DNA from 2 places in the Shewanella sp. SM87 genome. Region 1 is predicted to be linked to the other one. Evidence: riboswitches for the same ligand, from Rfam matches in the RefSeq annotation. Region 1 holds a riboswitch; the other holds the start of a gene.

Region 1 (3,431 bases):
AATAGATAATTCGCTTTCAATATTCACCAACCCGATATTGGATTGATATTGAATTAGAGTGTAATCGTTCCACGTTAAGCATCATTGAAATCAATGGATACTATACAAAACCTAAGGATGGATTTTGCCTTTTCAACATCAACCCAAGGCCGCGCCTTTATTGACAGCATCTCCTACAGCGATAGCGATTGGAGATGATGTCGATAGTGCTTTGCTGATTTCGGTCACATCGCCAGAAGGTGAGACTTTTATCGCCTTTGATCATCAGCTCGGTGAACTGGATGCTGCTCAAACGCCTGTTTTTACCACTGATACGGAGCCATTAGCGTTCAATAGCGATGCAGGTCATTCAGCCTCTAAGCATGACATCAAAGGCATAGCTCAAGATAAAACCCAAGATTTGGTACTGCAAGAAATCCATGCTGAACATCAAGATCAACATCAACATAAATTGGTTCCTGAGTCTGAATCCAAACCTGAACTGTCTGGGACGATACAAACTAGTGCTCAGGGATTGGGGACGGGATCCGTTTTACGTGCTCGTCAGCCATATTTCAAAGAATTAAGTCTGTTATTTTTTGTGGTCTTAGTGCATGCGTGTTTATTTTTACTTATCTGTATTTTGTGGCGCCCGCAGTTAAATCCCTTCGGATTGAAGGAAATAGAAAGTCGTGGCCCTAAAGTGGCAGCGATCAAGGCTTACTTTATTTATGCTCCCGCGGTAGAGAAAGCCGAAACCTCAGAGTCCGAAACTGAGATAAAGGCCGAGGATAAGACTGAAGCGACAAGTTCTGTTACGCCTACAATTGTTCCCACGCCTCCAACTCAAGTTAAGCCTCTGCCAATACTTGAAAAGGTCATGCCTGAAACAATAGCACCCGAAAAGGCCGTCTCTGAAAAAGTAGAATCAGAAAAAGTGAACCCAGATACGGTTAAACCGAACATCACTCAATCGAGCCAATCTCAATCAAAGAAAACTCAATCAATTGCCCCAAGTGATGAACAACCCACTGAAACGATGGCAATAAAACCAACGAATACGTTGGATACCTCAGAATTAAAGCCGCAGCTTGGCGCTAAGAGCTCGCCTGCAGCAGAAGGTGAGATCACAATAGCGACAAGCTCAAGCATGATTTATTCACGCAGCAATATTTTGAACGTCAGCGCGAGCAAGCGCTCGATGATCTCGTCATTGAACAGGCCGATAAGTTCACCCGGAAATCGAATATGAGTGAAATGAGCCCAGAGATGGAGGTGCTATTTGTCCCTAATGCCGATGATTTCGGTGACACAACGAGTCTAGATTTACCCTTAGACCCAAATCGTATTGTGCGTAAAGGGGATACTTGTTATCGCGTGGTACAAGTCGGCACTCAAGTTAATCCTTACGCCGAAAATTTAGGCTTCCCATTTGACTGCAGTGGCAAAAAAATCAATCAAGCTATTGATGATGCCATTCAATCTCGATTAAACAAAATGATGCTCAAACCCCATAAATAGTGACTTTCTTTCATGATCTATTTTCACGATAATCACAACTTTGCTAGTTTAATTTAATTTACTTAATTAAAAACAACAAATTATGAATCTTTATTTTGGATTGGTAGTTAAGGTTTTTAATTACTTTTTTCCTTGTTTGTTGCTGCCGCTTCTGTCTATACTGCGCACTCATCTTGTCGGAGTGCCTCTTGGCTGAGACCGTTTATTCGGGATCCGTTGAACCTGATCAGGTTAAAACCTGCGAAGGAAACAAGCGTAATAACACATATTAAATCGCCAAAATAGACGGCTTGAACACCTGTTAACTCAGCAGTGTTTTAAGACTTAATGTTTAGATTTAATTGTTATTGAGCAGGGTAACTCAATTTTTGAAGCCAGTGTTGGCCACAAAAATTGATTGCCGTGTCCAGCTATCAACAACTCAATTCTCCAGACAAGCAACTCCATTTTTTAACGTGAGATTGCTTATGTCCAGTTCAAACCAAAACCCAGCTGTAGCTGCCAATTCGATAGAAATAACAGCGCCAGAATCGACAATCCCTAATAAATCGACAGTGCCTAATAAATCGGCTGAGTCTAGTCAATCAATCGTGCCTAATAAATCGGCTGAGTCTAGTCAATCAATCGTGCCTAAGGCGCCGAGTCGCCGCGAAACCCGCGCGCAGGCCCAAGCCTTTATCGATACGTTAGCGCCGCTGCAACATCCTAATTCACAAAAGATTTATCTCGAAGGTTCAAGTGCCGATATTCGCGTTGGCATGCGACACATTCTGCAGACTGACACGCTGGTGGGCGGAACAGATGATGCGCCTATCATGGAGAAAAATCCGCCAATCCGAGTGTACGATTGCGCCGGACCTTATTCCGATCCTGAGGCCGACATCAATGTGCGTCTAGGCCTTGGTAAATTAAGACAAAACTGGATCCTAGCCCGCAACGACACAGAGCAATTACCCTGTGCCACCTCAGATTTTACCCAACAAAGACTCGCCGACGACGGTTTAGACCATCTGCGTTTTGAGGCAGGTTCGAGTGCAATTGTCCGCCCACGCAGAGCGCTTCAGGGTAAACGAGTCAGTCAATTACACTATGCCCGTCAAGGGATTATCACGCCCGAAATGGAATATGTGGCGATCCGCGAGAACATGGCACTCGCCGAAGTACAGGATGAAATCCTCAATCGTAAAGCCAAGGGCGAAGCCTTTGGTGCCTTAGTTGGTGAACCGATTACCGCCGAATTTGTCCGCGCCGAAGTTGCCCGTGGCCGCGCGATTATTCCGCTGAATATTAACCATCCCGAAGCCGAACCTATGATTATCGGGCGTAATTTTCTGGTGAAAGTGAACGCCAATATCGGTAATTCTGCGGTGACGTCTTCCATCGAGGAAGAAGTAGAAAAGCTCGTCTGGTCTACCCGTTGGGGCGCGGATACTGTCATGGATTTATCCACGGGTCGTTATATTCACGAGACCCGCGAGTGGATCATCCGCAACTCACCAGTGCCCATCGGCACAGTGCCGATTTATCAAGCGCTGGAGAAAGTGAACGGCGTAGCAGAGGATTTAACCTGGGAAGTGTTCCGCGATACCTTGATTGAACAAGCGGAGCAAGGTGTTGATTATTTTACGATTCATGCTGGTGTGCTGCTTCGTTATGTGCCGATGACGGCTAAACGCGTTACTGGGATCGTTTCCCGCGGCGGTTCAATCATGGCCAAATGGTGCTTGAGCCATCATAAGGAAAACTTCCTCTACAGCCATTTTCGTGAGATCTGTGAGCTTTGCGTCGCCTACGATGTATCCCTGTCTTTAGGCGATGGTATGCGTCCAGGCTCGATTGCCGACGCTAATGATGCCGCCCAGTTTGCAGAGCTTGAAACCTTAGGTGAACTAGTCAAAATCGCGTGGGAATACGACGTGCAAACCATTATC
Region 2 (3,431 bases), on a different contig from region 1:
AACAGATTGCGTCCCCACAAATATGCCGACCATGCGTTCGCCTCATAACCTACGCGTGCATTGACGATAGTGTAGGGTTCAGAGCGGGATTCATTGCTGTCTGAATAATAGAATTCACTCTTACCGCTAAGATTCAGGTTCGCAAACCAACCCGAATTAGCACGATAAGTCCCGCCAAGGCTGTAGGTAAGATGTGGAGAATGGGCTAGATCGCGGCCAGTTAAATCCACCTCAGTGCCATATTTGTCCTGATACTGGTAGTCACCGTAGGCCGTTTCTAACCAACCTAAGCTTGAGTAAACTTGCAGATTATCCGTGGCATACCAGGTTGCATCTAACTCAGCGCCATAGTTATTCGAACTGCCTGCATTTTCAGTGAACAAGATAAAACGCTGTGGTTTATCGGGATCTTGCTGTGATGCAGCCACCTGTTGATCTTGTCTGTCCATATAGAACAGCGCCAAATTAGTATCGATAAGTCCAGCTAACCAATGGGATTTAAGGCCGATTTCATAGTTATAGAGCGTCTCAGTACTAAACTCTTTTTTATCGTTCAATTCGACGGGCAAAGTCATGTTGAAACCGCCCGCCTTGTAACCGCGTGCGACTCGGACATAAGCATTGTGCGAGTCGTTCAGCACTTTACTCACAGCAATATGACCGCCCCACATGGTTTCGCTCGGGTCGAAATTATCGTTATTCGTATCAGAGTAATGGCTGTTGCGGCGCTCTAAACGTAGCCCCACAGATAAAGCATAATTTGAGCCCAAATCCGTATCGAGCTGACCAAACAGTGCATAGTTTGTCGCCTCATACTCTGAGTCTAAGACTTCATCTAGCGAAGTATTGTACTCAGAATACAATTGGTTATCTTCTTTCAGATTCATGGCATACACACCAAGCAACCAATCAGTACTCTCTGCAAAAATACGGCCCTGCTCGGTAGAACTTAGGCGAAACTCTTGCGACGCGGTTTTACGCTGACCCGTTTTATCCCAAAAATAATCGTATTGACACGGCGCCAGATTGCCATTGTCATCATTGCATTGCTTAGAGGCCCAATATTCTGAGTTAGCCCAATCGCCATCGTAACTGTAATGGTGATCGGTATTCGCAAAAGAGGTTAACGAAGTTAATTCGAAGTTTTCTGCGCCGGAATAGGTCGCTTTAAAACCCGCGCCTGTGGTGCGTTGGCTATCGACACCCGGTTGATCCGATGTTGTCTGGGTTGGTGAATTGGTTAAACTCCAGACATCATAGCCATTATCAAAATCGGCATGCAGCACAGTTAAATCAAACTGCAAATCATCTGTCGCATACCAGCGCAGCTTAGCGCGGCCGCTGAATTCATCGCGACCATTGGTATCATCACGGTCTAAATACAGGTTATCGTGGTAACCATTTTGCTGATGTTGCTGCATTGACACACGATAAAGCAGCTTGCCAGAATCCGTTAATGGGCCAGAACTGAAACCACTAAAAGTGCGTAAATCATCATCGCCTAACGACACTTCGCCGCCATGCTCAAACACATCAGTTGGATCGTTACTCTTCAGATAAATCAGTCCCGCTAAGGCATTCGCGCCGTAACGCGTCCCCTGCGGTCCACGAAGCACTTCGACCTGCTGTAAATCGTACATGCTCGACACCATACCAATACCGGATAAATCGATATCATCTATGATGTAACCCACGGAAGAATTAGGTGCGCCTTGGTATTGTTCCTGTTCCCCTACACCGCGAATTTGAAAATATTTCGGCCGAGAGCTTCCACCTGACCAGTTAAAATTGGCGATAGAATTAAGCAGATCTTCAAAGTGTTGCGCACTTTCATCCTGAATTTTTTGACTGTCGATAACGGTAATGCTTGAAGGCATTTTTTCTAAACTTGAGCTGCGAAAATCCGCCGTCACCACCATGACTTCCATCTCAGGGCTGGGATCAGGTTTATCGATAGCATCGGTTTGTGCAAATGCAGCAGTGCTCAGCGCTGCGGCGATGGCTAACGCCAGCGGCGCTCGGGCTAAAAATAAGCTTGGCGATACGGTTGAAAATGGAGATTGATGGTTTGACGTTTTACGGTTTGACATAGGACCTCAAATATAATGTTTGAGATCCGGCAACGAATAAGCGATTCAGAAGTGTGCTGTTGATTGGCCCATTCCTACGCCGGTATTAGCCGGATCAGGTTCTAAGGGTTCGTCAGATGACATCTCAGTTTGCAGCCGTTAACGTTAAAATCAGAGTAACATTAATGCACAACAAACACCCCTTGGCGGCGCCTAGTATACATGACGGAAATAAAAAGTGGGCACTCTTATCTCTGCGATTCAATTAAATGTCGCGAAAACCACTGCCCTTCAGTTCGTATGATGAAAATATCTTTAGTAGCCGCCTAAATCCTTTCGTCCATTTGACCGCCTATCATGATAATGCTATAGAGGGTCGCAATTTCGAACACAGTAAGAGGATCATAGTCGATGCAGCTAAAACCTTTATCGAAAGGACGTTATAGCCAGCGATGGGAGCAAGACTATCCACTTATTGAAGCGGTTGTACTTAGCTGTATCAGCGAAATAAAAATGCTCAAAAAAGGCGCTCACCTCATGACGCAGGGGGAAGCGATGGCATCACTTGTATTGGTGAAGCAAGGTCGCGTATCACTCGGCCATACCGCGAGAAATGGTCGGTGTTTTCAATTAGGTACTATTGATTGTGATTCACAGCTGTTTGGCGAAATGGAGTTCTTCACCCAGTACCACTGTCAACTAGACATTATTGCCAGTGAACCCTTAGAAATCATGTTGATTAGCGCTGAAAAACTGCAACATTGCCTCGGTCAACACCCTCAACTCGCGCTATTTTTCGCTAGTGCAATTGCGATTGACTACCAAGACACAGTGGATATTTTTACTCGGCGACTGCTCTATCCCATCAGTTATAACGTGGCATTTGATATTTACCATGAATACTTAAATGACTTGCCCGTAGATGGCTTTAGTAAACGTTATTTAGAGGCTGAACGATTTGGCACTACCGACCGAGTCTACCGTCGGGCGCTACAAAATCTTGAGGAACGAGGCTTAATTGAGCGGAAAAAAGATGGCATTCGGATTTGTGATCTCAACGCACTCAAGAAATTTGTTGAAGCAGGTATATAACCGCTTTCAACATAACCCACACTCGACTTAATTTAACAACCGAGTGTGGGATGGATGCACAGGTAAATTAACTTACCGATGGCGAGTGTTGTTCCATAGCCGATTTCATCCGACTTGAAACGATCAATAGCATAAATATCGCTGCGTAAAGCAGAGGAATCACATACATCACTGTTTGTAATCCGATAATACGTTCAAAGAAAGAACTGATGGCTGGGCTAAACATCGCCCCTGCACTTCCGCTAATAAGTATATATGACACATTTTTGC

Evidence for each region. A riboswitch is a leader RNA that binds a small molecule or an ion and turns the genes downstream of it on or off. The one in region 1 is predicted to bind thiamine pyrophosphate.
Region 2: linked by a shared signal. The riboswitch ahead of L5M11_RS16690 (TonB-dependent receptor) and the one ahead of thiC (phosphomethylpyrimidine synthase ThiC) in region 1 are both predicted to bind thiamine pyrophosphate.

What each region holds. Positions count from the first base shown of each region.
Region 1 covers NZ_JAKKSC010000008.1:99,934-103,364, reverse strand. The annotation lists partial or broken gene L5M11_RS08485 (hypothetical protein) at 125-1,500, shown strand; TPP riboswitch at 1,668-1,766, shown strand; gene thiC (phosphomethylpyrimidine synthase ThiC) at 1,968-3,431, shown strand, end outside.
Region 2 covers NZ_JAKKSC010000022.1:59,519-62,949, reverse strand. The annotation lists gene L5M11_RS16690 (TonB-dependent receptor) at 1-2,090, opposite strand, end outside; TPP riboswitch at 2,145-2,283, opposite strand; gene L5M11_RS16685 (Crp/Fnr family transcriptional regulator) at 2,481-3,161, shown strand; gene tsgA (MFS transporter TsgA) at 3,229-3,431, opposite strand, start outside.